One region of the Aminipila butyrica genome, then DNA from elsewhere that is predicted to be linked to it. Evidence: riboswitches for the same ligand, from Rfam matches in the RefSeq annotation. Region 1 holds a riboswitch; each other region holds the start of a gene.
What was found. A riboswitch is a leader RNA that binds a small molecule or an ion and turns the genes downstream of it on or off. The one in region 1 is predicted to bind cobalamin.

Region 1 (4,303 bases):
ACCGATTATGGTTGGCAAGATCATGATGCCCAGTAAAAGGGAGGCCGTAAGCATGCTGCTCCCGTTGCCATCAAAATTGTCTCGGATAAAAGGAACCAGTACCACCAATCCAAAGAAACCATAAACAATGGAAGGAATACCTGCCAGCAACTCCGTAGCAGCTTTCAATGGCTTGTAGATTGGCTTCGGGCAAAACCGGGCCATGAATACCGCTGTCAGCAGTCCGATAGGCACGCCGATAACAATAGCGCCTGCGGTTACATAGATGCTCCCTAAAATCATCGGGAATATGCCATAAATATCGTTGGATGGCTTCCACTTTTCCCCTAATAGGAAGGATGCTGCTCCAATCTCATTTATGGCTGGTATGCCGTTTGTAAATAGAAAGATACATATCAAAGCAACTGCCAGCACCGAAGTGCAAGCAGCTGCAAAGAATACGCCTCTCATAAAAGTTTCTTTTGCGTTTCTCATTTTATTCTACGACCTCTGAGTCTACAACCTCTGACCAGTTCGTCACTTCACCGACAAAGATGGCTTTTACCTGATCCGGTGTCAGTTCATCCACTGTGCTTTCCTTGTTGACGATAACCGCGATGCCGTCCATAGCGATGGCAGTGGCTTTAAGCCCTGCTTCCAATTCAGTATCCTTCAATTCTCTGGATGCCATGCCGATGTCACAAATTCCATCAATAGCGGAAGTCATACCCGTGGTGGAATCACTCTGCTGGATTTCAATAGACGCATTTGTATTAACTGCCAAGTAAGCTTCTTTCAGCTTTTCCATAACTGGCGTAACAGAGGAGGAACCTGCTACAACAATCTTGCCTTCTGGCATAGTGCCGGCATAGGCCGCGGAATCGCTGACGGAGATATATCCATTGCCTTCGATGACCTTCTGACCTTCTGCACTCATGATGTAGTCAATGAAGTCCTGAGCCACTTCGCTAACCCCATCCTTGGTAGCGATGTTGAAAGGTCTGGCGATTTTGTAGGTGCCATTTTTGATTACTTCCTTGCTCGGAGCAACCCCATCAATCTTTACTGCCTTAACTGTATCATTCAGAGAGCCTAAGGAAATGTATCCGATGGCGTATGGATCGCCGGATACGCTGGTCATCATGACAGAGGTATTATTGGTAATATTGGCTTCTTCCGTGGTATTGTCCACTTTTTCACCGGCATCATTTTTTTCTTCAATGCCAAAGAGTTCGATAAACGCCCCTCTGGTGCCGGATCCATCTTCTCTGGATATAACGGAAATATCGTGGTCAAAATCCGCCTCACCATTTTCTGCTTCTTTGCTGCCACATCCTGCAAAACTTCCTGCAATCAATACAGCCACCGCAGTACATGCCATTAATTTCTTCAATCCTTTTTTCATCACACGTTCTCCTTTGCCAACCTTTTTTAATCACATTCATTTGTGAATACTCTTATTTTGTCTACATTCACATAGTATATGCGTCGTGTTAAATCAACAAGCAGGCTGTGGTAAAAGGTCTGTAAAGTCATGTTAAATATATGTAAAATCTCAGGCAATTTGGCGGCTATGGCTCTAGTTTTCACCATTTCCAACAATTTAAACTGCTTGCTTTCTATTTATGTTATTACTATAATGTAAATAGAAATTTGAATGAATTAGTAAACAACTCTTTTTGGCTGTTATCCTAATAATATCTATTATTTCGATTGTCCATAAACAAAAATTGTTTATACAGCGGATAAGAAAACGGCTTATAAAAGTTAGGAGGGCGAGCATCCCATGAATCAAGAAATCCAACAGCTGTCCCAAATTATTCAGGATAGCCAGAATATAGTATTCTTTGGTGGAGCAGGTGTTTCCACTGAAAGCAACATCCCTGATTTTCGCTCAGAGAGCGGACTGTATCAGGCGGTAAGCCAGTACGGTCATCCACCTGAAACCATGCTTTCCCGCAGTTTTTTCGACGGGCATCTGGATACCTTCTACGATTATTATAAAAATAACCTGATTTACACAGAAGCAAAGCCCAATGACGCCCACCTAGCCTTGGCTAGACTGGAAGCCGCAGGCAAGTTGAAAGCAGTGGTTACTCAAAACATCGACGGCCTCCATCAGTTGGCTGGCAGCAAGACGGTCTTTGAACTCCACGGCTCTGTCCTGCGAAATAACTGCATGGCATGTGGTGCCCCTTATGACCTGGCGTACATCATGGATCCAGCCCACTGCAAAGACAATCCGGAGGAGAAAAGGCAAATTCCTTTGTGCGAAAAGTGCGGCGGTATTGTCAAGCCGGACGTCGTTCTTTATGAAGAATGTTTGAATGACCAGGTAATGGAAGGTGCCATATCGGCCATCGCCCAAGCTGACACGTTAATTGTAGGCGGCACCTCTCTAGTAGTATATCCTGCTGCGGGGCTGATTAACTATTTTCACGGAAACCACCTGGTTCTCATCAACAAGTCTGAGACCTCTTACGACCGCAAGGCTGATTTAGTTATCTATGATGCCATCGGCAAAGTTCTCCGGGAAGCTACAAAAAAATATTCTTTTATTTAATATCTGACATTCTTTAGCATTCATCTATTTATCACCCTTGACAGGAAAAAGGATAAGTAGTAATATGAACATGCAACTAAATACATATTTTATGTTCCGTCAAAAAATGTTGACGGCTAAGAGGGAAGCAGGTAAGAGTCCTGCGCGGTCCCGCCGCTGTAAGCGAGGAGCCACCACCCTGTTCCACAAAGGAAGATCACTGAAGCGTCCGCTTTGGGAAGATCGGGTGACGGTGTTGATACGCAAGCCAGAAGACCTGCATAAAGTTCCATGTAATCCGAAGGGTAATCGGTTTATATTTTTATTGTGTCTTACAGAAAAACGGGCTGTAGCTTTTTGCTACAGCTTTTTTTATTGCAAATTCGCCTGTGAGATGCAGCCGGGGCGTAGCCCCATTCACGTTTTAACAAGATGACGTCTGAGGTAAACAAATGGAAGCACACATGACACTAAAAAACGAGACGAACAAACCTCACCAGCACGGACACCGCCACCAGAAGCACCGCAAGATTGGGCACAAGCACGGAGAAGGTTCCTCCATCGACTTTTATGCGTATCTCTCCGAGATACGTCATTGGAACCCCGGGTTTAAAGTGTCACTCTCCGCATTGACATTGATTTTGACCATCGGTTTAAACAACCCTTGGGTATCCTTGTCTGTCATTGCCGCTATGGCCTATGTGACCGTAGTGAAGGGACGACTTCCTCTTCACGCTTACCTGTCGATTCTAACCATTCCCATCGCATTTATCCTGCTGGGAACAATTATGATTGGCATTGATTTTGCGCTGAAGCCGGTGAGCCAGTTCAACCTTCATCTAGGTTTTTTCTACATAGTGACATCCTGGGAACGAATCCAGACTATGTGTTTTTTAATCCTCAAGGTCTTTGCCGCGGTCAGCGCCATGGAGATGATGGCTTTATCCACCCCATCCTCCGAGATTATCTGCGTACTCCAAAAAGTCCGCGTGCCAAAGCTGTTTACCGAGTTGATGATGATGACTTATCGGTATATCTTCATCCTGATTGACGTCAATATCCATATCAGAAATTCTGCGGACTCTCGCTTGGGTTTCTGCGATTTGAAAACTTCCTGGAATACATTTGGAAAAGTTGCAAGCAATATGCTGATCGTTTCACTGAAAAAGTCCAGCGCCTATTACGACGCCATGGAAGCCAGATGCTACGACGGAGAGTTTATCATCCTGGAAGAACCGCGGCCAATCCGCACCAGCCAGGTAATCCCAGCTATAATTTTTATCTTTTTTCTCTTCGGGCTATGGGTCATGTCAAGATAGGAGGCCGCTTATGAAGGAGCCGATTTTACAAATTCAGGATTTACATTATTGTTACGGAAACGGGAAGACGGCTTTAAACGGCATCAGCCTGGATATCTATCCAGGTGAAAAAATTGCCGTGGTAGGTTCCAACGGAGCTGGAAAGTCTACTTTTTTCCTCAACACCAACGGAGTTCTTACACCAGACGATGGTCAGATTTTTTACCGTGGACTGCCCATTACAAAGAAAAATTTAAAGGAACTGCGGAAAAACATTGGCATTGTCTTTCAGGACGCGGACAACCAAATCATCGCTTCTACGGTCCTGGCCGAAGTAGCTTTTGGGCCGATGAACCTCAAGCTAAGCAGGGAAGAGGTCTTGGAACGGGTGGAAGAAGCCTTGGCTTATATGAATATTCTTGAATTTAAAGAACGGCCGCCCCATTACCTGAGTGGCGGCGAAAAAAAACGCGTCAGCATTGCC
Region 2 (4,303 bases), 250 kb from region 1:
TCCGCAGGGGAGGGTTTTAACAAGGGAGACTTTATTGTAGATAAGAAAGATGTGGAGGCTATCAAGGATAAATACTTCTTGGAATTGTCTCCATTTAAGGGAAAGGCATCTGTAAAATCTCTGAGGCAGTCGAATATAGCGGCTGTAGGTGACGAAATGCGCTATGTGCTTCAGGGCCTTGGATTCCAACTTCTGCCGGAGGATACTTATGGGGGAGCTGACGTTATTGCTGATGACAGCAGCTACAGCATGACTTCAGATATGAAGCAGGCCATCCAGGGCGGGACCTCCTATGTGGCCGTAGGCGCATATGGCATGTCTGCGCTGCAAAACAGCGGCCTCTTGCCAGGGTTTAAGATGGGTGGCTTTGACGACTATTACGAAGGAGTCCTGCGAGCAGACCTGAATACGGACAGCGTAATCACCGGTCGATACAATGAGAAGGACATTCTATACAATAATACAGGTTCCTGGATTGAAAGTGCACCGGCTACGGCCAAGGTACTGGGGACTATCAGTGAACAGGCAGACTTCTATGTGGCAGGCTGGTGGCCGAACCACCAAGAGGTTAAGGGTAAAACCTACATCATGCAGGATCAGGCAGGAAATGCGAAAATCACTGCATTTGCCAGCCACATTACGAATAAGGCCCATAATACCCACCAGTTCAGATTGTTATCTAATGCCATCTATGACAGTTTGCCGGGAGCATTGACTGAAATAACCGGATACGCCGAAAGCAGTGGAAAAAGCGGCAGTAAAAATACTAGTACAAATCAAACTTACAAAATCACGGTATCTGCGGGAAAGGGCGGCACTATTAGTCCAGCCTCTGCCAGTGTAGCAAAGGGAAGTAATCAGAACTTTTCCATCAAAGCAGACAAGGGATATGTCATAGCGGATGTAACAGTGGATGGGAAGAGTGTTGGTGCGGTAAGTACCTATAAATTTAATAGTGTGACAGCTGTACACAGTATTAAAGCTACTTTTAAGCAGAGTGGAGACACATCCACAGAGAACAAGGCTAACTGGACGTTTAAAGACGTTTCTGCTTCCAGCTGGTTCCATGCTTCCGTAGACTATGTGCTGCAAAAAGGTATCATGAAGGGAATGGATAGTCAGACCTTCGGGCCGAATATGCAGACCGACCGAGCTATGATTGTGACCATGCTTTACCGGCTGGAAGGACAGCCAGCGGGAGGTACTGCAGCTTTTCCTGATGTAGCAGGAGGCGTGTGGTACAGTGAGCCAGTCGCTTGGGCCAATGGCAATGGTCTGGTAACCGGATATGAAAATGGTCAATTCCAGCCAAGCAAGGCTATCACCAGAGAGCAGCTTGCTTCTATTTTATACCGATATGCAGGGTATAAGAAGCTGGATACAACTGGAAAAGGTAATCTGGCATCCTTCCATGATCAAGGACAAATTTCCGCTTATGCAAAGGAGGCCGTCACCTGGGCGATTGGAACCGGTTTGATGAATGGCAAGTCAAGCGGTCAATTGGATCCGAAGGGAACTGCCACGAGGGCTGAAGTTGCAGCTATGTTCCAGCGGCTAGACAGTCTGATGGATTAAACGTACGACGTTTACAAGGCACGGAGCATGACCTGCAAACCGGGATTACTGCGTGGAGCACGGAGCATACTTATTTTGTGGGATTAAGTGATTCGGTTATAAATACCTCTTCAACTCGTAGCAGTTGAAGAGGTGTTTTACAAGCAGATTCTACATAAATCGACAACGGTGCTATTGACACAAAGTCCGCTTAGTGATAGTATTTCAATGTGTGAAGAACTTGACAATAATTTAATAATTGTTTCATGTTCCGTTTTGATTCACTTAAATGTTGAATTGGAATGGCTAAGAGGGAAGCAGGTGAAAGACCTGCGCGGTCCCGCCGCTGTAAACGAGAAGCTTTTCTGTCATGCCACTGAGAAAATCTTGGGAAGGTTAGAAAAAGCACGGATTCGTGAGCCAGAAGACCTGCATGAAGCGAAAGCGCAGTATTCCGCGGGAAATCGGTTATACTTATGGGATATATATCCATGTGCGATACATCATTGTTTTTATATGCAGGAAAAACGGACTGTAGTATGTTGGTACTACAGTCTTTTTGTATGCAGAAAAATCAGTCAGCAGCATGGCCTAGGCCCTTGATTTACCGTGGAAAAGAATAAAGGTTTTATCTTCTTATCAGAATAACGCAATTAGCGATGACATAGATAAAAATAAGAGAAGGAGAAGAAAAAGCAATGTTTTTTGAAACGAATAAAGCAAGTAAATTTCTAGCTCTGTTGTTGACTCTGGCCATGATTTTTACAGGATTTTCTATGCCGGGATACGGCACGTTACATGCCTATGCAGATGACGACAGTGAAATCCTTGTCAGTACAGCCAGTGCTCCAGCAGAAGGGGATGGATCACCTGGGAGCCCTTACCTTATCCGAACCGCTGAGGAGCTGGTTTGGTTTGCAGAAACGGTTGGTACAAAGCCAGGAGCATGTGCTGTTCTTGAAGACGATATTGAGCTAGACGGAAACGATAGTAACCAATGGAAGCCAATCGGTAGCAGCAGCAACGCTTACACAGGAACCTTTGACGGACAGGGGCATACTGTAAGTGGACTTTGTATCGACACTAGGCCGGAGTCTTATAAAGATGATGGTAAATATCTCGGGGTTATTGGGAACCTAGGAACTAATGGCACCGTGAAAAATCTGTCTGTAGAAGGAAGTATTTACACCCAAGCCAGCGGAGCAACTTATACGGGCGGCTTGGTGGGCTGCGCCGGTGCAGGCAGTCAGATTGTGAATTGTGCCAATTATACTGATATTATTGCTACAGACGGGGGCACGGTAGGCGGACTGGTAGGTGGTACGAAAGCCAGTGCTAAGATATCAGGGTCTTTTAATGCAGGCTCGGTGTCAGGGAAACAGCAGACCGGCGGCATTATTGGGTATGCCCAATATGCAGAGGTGAGCTACTGCTATAATAGCGGAGATATCAGCACGGCAGCAAAATTTGCGGGAGGCCTTTTAGGGTATACCTATAATGGTATTACCTTAAAGAACAGCTATAATACGGGACGTATTATAGGAACTGGCAACGTAGGCTCTTTAGTTGGATTTTTTACGTCAGGGAAGGACACGGTTAGTGACTGCTACTGGTTAGATAGCTCGGCGGAGAAAGGGATTGGAAATATTGAAGCCGATGCGGTTCCTGTAACAAATGCTTCCAAAAGTGCTGCCGAAATACAATCTAGTGATTTTGTCGATTTAATTAATGGCAGCAATCCGCCTGAGGATGCTAAGTTTGTAGGTGTAGATGGGGAATATCCGGTACATCAGTGGCAGCAATCTGAGGTGCCTCCGGAGATGACTGATGAAGAAGCCGTAGCCGGAGCTGTTGCAGCACTAACTCTAAATACATCAGAGCCAGTAACAGAGAATCTTACGCTTCCATTAACAGGTATAAACGGTACTTTCATTTCTTGGAGTTCTGACACGGCGGCTGTTCTTTCTGATAGTGGTGTGCTCAATCCACCTAATAAGGAGACAAAGGTTACCCTGACGGCGACTATATCTAAAAACGGCGTGGAGGACACAAAAGCTTTTGCCTTTACAGTAGCGGCTAAAAGCGGAAATGCTGATGCAGAAGCTGTAGCGGCAGCAATACAAAGTCTTCCAATGAGTCTTTTGGTTCCTGAAAATGGAGTTGATACAAATCTAATTTCCTATGTTAATCGCCTTTTAGAAAAGAAAGGGATTACTGGTATTACTGTGACCCTTACAAGTCCGGGAACACCTGGAAAAGCCGATGTTGGTAGTATTGCAGCCAACGGAGATATTACCTATTTTTATCAGCAGCCATCTTTGCTTGGTTATAATACACCATATGTGTTTGTTGACGACATTAAGTTGAATTTCTCTAAAGGAAATGCCAGTCAAGAGGTTACTAAAAGGGCTCGACTGGACTGGGATGAAGGAAAGGTCAAAAACTGGCTTACGGAGGCGGTGCTGGATACGATTACCTGGGACAGCATCAAAGAAAGCAACACCGATTCTCAGGAGGTTACGTCTTCGTTAAGTTTACCGGTACGCAAGAGGGATAACCAAAATACGTTGCTGGCTAACCTTACTTGGAGCAGCAGCGATACTAGTGTGATTCAAATTGCTAAAGGAGAATTAGGTAGCGATAATCCACTGGCGGCTACAGTAAAACGCCAGGCAGAAGATCAATCGGTTGTCCTTACGGTTTCTGCTCAGAGTCCGAAGGGCGGAGACATTATTATTATTGCCACAAA
Region 3 (4,303 bases), 1.2 Mb from region 1:
AAGATCCTGTCGGAAGAACTCTATGAGATGGAAGAAAAGCTTGTTGACAGTGTCAGCCTGTCGGCGGGAAGCTGTTCTCTCTGCGGAGATCGCCTGATGGAGACCCACAGCTGCACTCGCAGTGTCTGTCCCGAAGGCAGTGCCAAAGAAAGCTGCCGCTATTATCATAAGCTGCGGTACAGCATTGAGGCTCTGGGGGGCGATGTGGGACGCACGTGCAGCAAGCTGCTGGGCGTGGACTTGGAATGGCTGGAGCCGGACAAGCTGCCCTCTTATTTTGTGCTGGTTTGCGGCTTGCTGAAAAAATAAGGGGAATAAGACACAAAAGAAAGAAGGGAACACAGACATGCAGAAGGAGAGCATAGCAGCACAATACATAGAGGAGTTTCAGAAGATTGTTTCCCAGGCTATCGCTTCGGGAAAGCTGGAGCACGATAAGGAAGGGCCAAAGGCTGAGCGAATTTTTGAATATTCGCAGATCAGCGCAGGAAGGGGCCGAATTGTTTATTCCAGTTTTTCTGACGAAGCGCTATGCCAAGTCTTAATCCAAAAAACCAAGGAGTTGGGCCATGTCCCGGCACAAAAAGAACTGTATTGGATTTATCGAATCTACATAAAAAAGCGTTTTGGCAACTGGCCCAAAGCCTTGATTGCCGCAGGCCTTTCCAAAAAGGCGGGCAAAGATGGGGACTCCTATGAGAAGGTGACCATGAAACGCCAGCAAGAAGAGGAAATGCTGGAGCACCTTCGGCAACTGGCCAACGATTTGGGCAGACCTCCTCACATGCATGAAATGTCGGAGGCCGCAGAATTGTTTCGATTTAAATACGACACCTGGGCTCAGCTTCTGGAAGCGGCGGGCATTGATAATAACTGGAAAAGCCAGGAACCGGTTTATAAGGTTTGTGATTTATTACCAGAGGAGTGGGAGCTGCTGGAGTCTATTTATGACACCGCCAATCGATTAGGCAGACCGCCTATGCGCATGGAAATTTCTCCAGAGGTCCGCAGCAGGTTGAAAAAGCGCTGTGGTACCTGGAGAAATATCCTTTATCAGATACATATGGAACCCATCCAAAAGCTGTGCCCTTTTCAGTCCACCTTTCTGGATGGACGAAGGAGCCGACAGATTAAACATAGTGAAATGCTGGAGGACAGCTTGTTTAAGCTGGTCAACCCAGATAAAGAGACTGTCCGTCAGTTGAACCTGCTTCGCAGGCAGGCAGTCAGCCTTCGCAGACCCCCTATTAAATCGGAAATCCCAAAGGAGGTATGGAAAAACCTGATGGCTCGCTGTGCCAACTATAGAAATATTCTCTATCAGATTGGCATGGAACCAGTGGACAAGGTGCAGGAAAAAGAGATTGAGAAAGCTAATCGGCGGACCCGGAAGTTTCAGCAGAAGCATAGTGCTCAGTATCAAGGTCTTTAGATTCATCGGCCTAGAGCAAGAAATTACAGGCTCGGACGCAAAATTTTGCAGGAGCGGCCCTATTTACAAAAAGCAGCTTTGATGATACAATATTTGATAAGAAATGAGGTTTTTTTAATCTCATCCAATTGAATAGGAATGCTTTTGTGTTTTCTTTCTGCTGGCTAAAGCAGAAGGATGTAATAGGGAATTGAGTGCAAGTCTCAAACGGTACCGCCGCTGTAAACATGGAACTCGTGTTTGGACCAAGTCAGCCACTGATGAAAATCGGGAAGGCAAACAGGAGTGATGGATTGAAAGGTCCTGGAAGTGTAAGTCAGAATATCTTCGCAAATGTTTGTTTTTTTGTCCCACGGATTATGGGAACAAAGGAGTTATGATCAGTACAGAAATACGGCTGTGACAAGGTTAAATTGTCACAGCTTTTTTTGTGTGCATGAGAAAAGGAAGGAGAAAAAAGAATGAAAAGAGAGCAACAGATGAGAAGAACAAGTCTGCTGATTACCCTAATCTTGGCGGTGGCCATGATTTTTGGCAGCCTACCGGTTTTTGCGGCAGATGCCCAGACGGTACAGGCGGCAATGAATGACACGGCAGCCTACATGTATAAGACAGTGAAAGAGCCTCAGGTGAGTTCTATCGGTGGAGAGTGGGCTGTGCTGGGATTGGCCAGAAGCGGCTATGATGTGCCGGATACATATTACAAGGACTATTACAACAGGGTGGTGGACTACGTGAAAGCCTGTAAGGGCGTACTCCACGACAAGAAGTATACCGAATATTCCCGAGTGACCGTGGCTCTTTCTGCCATTGGGGCAGATCCCACTAACGTAGGAGGTTACAATCTGTTGACTCCCCTGGGGGATTTCGACAAGACTATTTGGCAAGGCATCAATGGCCCTATTTGGGCCTTAATCGCTTTGGACAGTGGAAATTATCCAATGCCGGAAAACAAGGCGGCGGCTACTCAGGCCACCAGACAGATGTATATTGATGAGATTTTATCCCGTCAGCTGTCTGACGGCGGCTTTTCACTCTTCGGCGGCGCAGATGGTGCTACAGCCGAAAGTGAAGGATCTGATCCAGACATTACGGGCATGGCGCTCCAGGCTTTAGCCAAGTATCAGGATCAGCCTAAGGTCAAGGAGGTAACCCAAGAGGCCCTGAAATGCCTGTCTGCCATGCAGCGAAGTGATGGCGGGTTTTCCAGCTGGGGCACGGCGAACTCCGAAAGCTGTGTACAGGTTGTTGTCGCTTTGTGCGAATTAGGAATTGCCCAAGATGACAGCCGATTTGTGAAAAATGGACACACGGCTGTAGATAATCTATTAACGTTCTATCAGAAGGGCAAGGGTTTTCTGCACACAGCAGATGGCAGCGGCAGCAACCAAATGGCAGCAGAACAGGGATTTTACGGTCTAGTTGCTGTAGGCCGAGCTCAGCAAGGGAAGAATAGCCTTTATCGCATGAGCGATGCTTCATCCCCGGCTTCTACCACCGGAGAGACTAATGCAGAAACCACCGGACAGGGCCTGGCGAATAAACAGGCTGACGTGAAGAAGCAAAACGTAACACTGCCAGGCAAGACCTTTTCGGATATAGCTGGCCACAAGAACCAGTCGGCGATGGAAGCACTCAGTGCCAGAGCTATTATCAATGGCAAAACAGATGATAAGTTCATGCCTAACGACACCATGACCAGAGCTGAATTTTCTACTATTGTTGTTAAAGCACTGGGTTTAGAGCCAAAGAGCGGCAATAATTTCTCTGACGTAGATTCCACCTCATGGTATGCTCCTTATGTGGGAACTGCTTACCAGTATGGCATCGTCAAGGGTACCTCTGAGGACACATTCTCACCAAGCGGAACTATTACCAAGCAGGAAGCGGCTGTCATGGTAGAGCGGGCAGCCAAGCTGGCAGGCATAAGTAAGAACATGGATGCAGCGACTGTGCAAGATACGCTGGCGCAGTTTACAGACTACGTTACCGTAGCAGAATGGGCTAAATCCAGCATGGCTTTCTGTTATGATGCGGGCATTCTCTCTCAGGAGAAGATGGATATTCTGCCAAAGAACGCGATTAAGCGCTGTGAGGTTGCTGAGATGTTGTTTCAGATGCTCACCGCTGCAAAGTTGATGTAAAGGAGGTCAGTCATGAAACTCACAAAGGGTAAGCTGATCGCCGCAGGTGTTATCTGCGGGGCATTGGTGATCACCTATGTGGCAGGGGGCGGCTATGCAGTAAAGGATAGTACCCCCCTGTCAGCAACAAATTCGGTGACCGACTCAGCGGTGGCAGCGGTCTCTTCTCAGGAAGATTTCCTGACAGCCACTGGGGGAGCTGTGGTCGAAAACCCTAAAGATTCTGAGGCAAAAGACGGTAGTGGCAAGAGCAGTGCAGACGGCCAAGAAAAGGGAACGATGACTGCTGCACAGAAGGTGGCTCTGGCCCAGAGCATGGGCAGTGATGCCTCTTCCGCAGGAGTCAAAAAAGGATCTTCGGACTACTCTCAGTCTAAAGGGATGAGCTTAGATCCGGAAACAGGAAAGGACAAATATCTCACTGAACCAGTGCCAGAGGGAAAACCGGTGCCTGTGGAGCCACAAAATACGGTGATTTCAGATAAGAAACTCACCTGTACCCTTTCTGTTCGCTGTGATACCATCTTAGACAATATATCGGCGCTGGATCCGGAGAAGGTAGAGCTGGTCCCTACCAGCGGGGCTATTCTGGCTACGGCTACAGTAACCTTTTACGAAGGGGAAAGTGTTTTCAACGTGCTCCAGCGAGAAATGAAAAAAAATAAAATTCATATGGAATTTGTTAATACGCCGCTCTATAACAGTGCCTATATTGAAGGCATAAACA

Region 2: another riboswitch for cobalamin. It lies ahead of Ami103574_RS14450 (immunoglobulin-like domain-containing protein); the one in region 1 lies ahead of cbiQ (cobalt ECF transporter T component CbiQ).
Region 3: another riboswitch for cobalamin. It lies ahead of Ami103574_RS10070 (S-layer homology domain-containing protein); the one in region 1 lies ahead of cbiQ (cobalt ECF transporter T component CbiQ).

Annotation. Positions count from the first base shown of each region.
Region 1 covers NZ_CP048649.1:3,316,075-3,320,377, forward strand. The annotation lists gene pstC (phosphate ABC transporter permease subunit PstC) at 1-474, opposite strand, end outside; gene Ami103574_RS15515 (substrate-binding domain-containing protein) at 476-1,384, opposite strand; gene Ami103574_RS15520 (NAD-dependent protein deacylase) at 1,766-2,542, shown strand; cobalamin riboswitch at 2,617-2,820, shown strand; gene cbiQ (cobalt ECF transporter T component CbiQ) at 2,986-3,840, shown strand; gene Ami103574_RS15530 (energy-coupling factor ABC transporter ATP-binding protein) at 3,851-4,303, shown strand, end outside.
Region 2 covers NZ_CP048649.1:3,066,989-3,071,291, reverse strand. The annotation lists gene Ami103574_RS14455 (M28 family peptidase) at 1-1,575, shown strand, start outside; cobalamin riboswitch at 1,804-2,005, shown strand; gene Ami103574_RS14450 (immunoglobulin-like domain-containing protein) at 2,253-4,303, shown strand, end outside.
Region 3 covers NZ_CP048649.1:2,123,222-2,127,524, reverse strand. The annotation lists gene Ami103574_RS10080 (DUF2284 domain-containing protein) at 1-309, shown strand, start outside; gene Ami103574_RS10075 (homing endonuclease associated repeat-containing protein) at 347-1,432, shown strand; cobalamin riboswitch at 1,562-1,779, shown strand; gene Ami103574_RS10070 (S-layer homology domain-containing protein) at 1,894-3,576, shown strand; gene Ami103574_RS10065 (DUF4430 domain-containing protein) at 3,589-4,303, shown strand, end outside.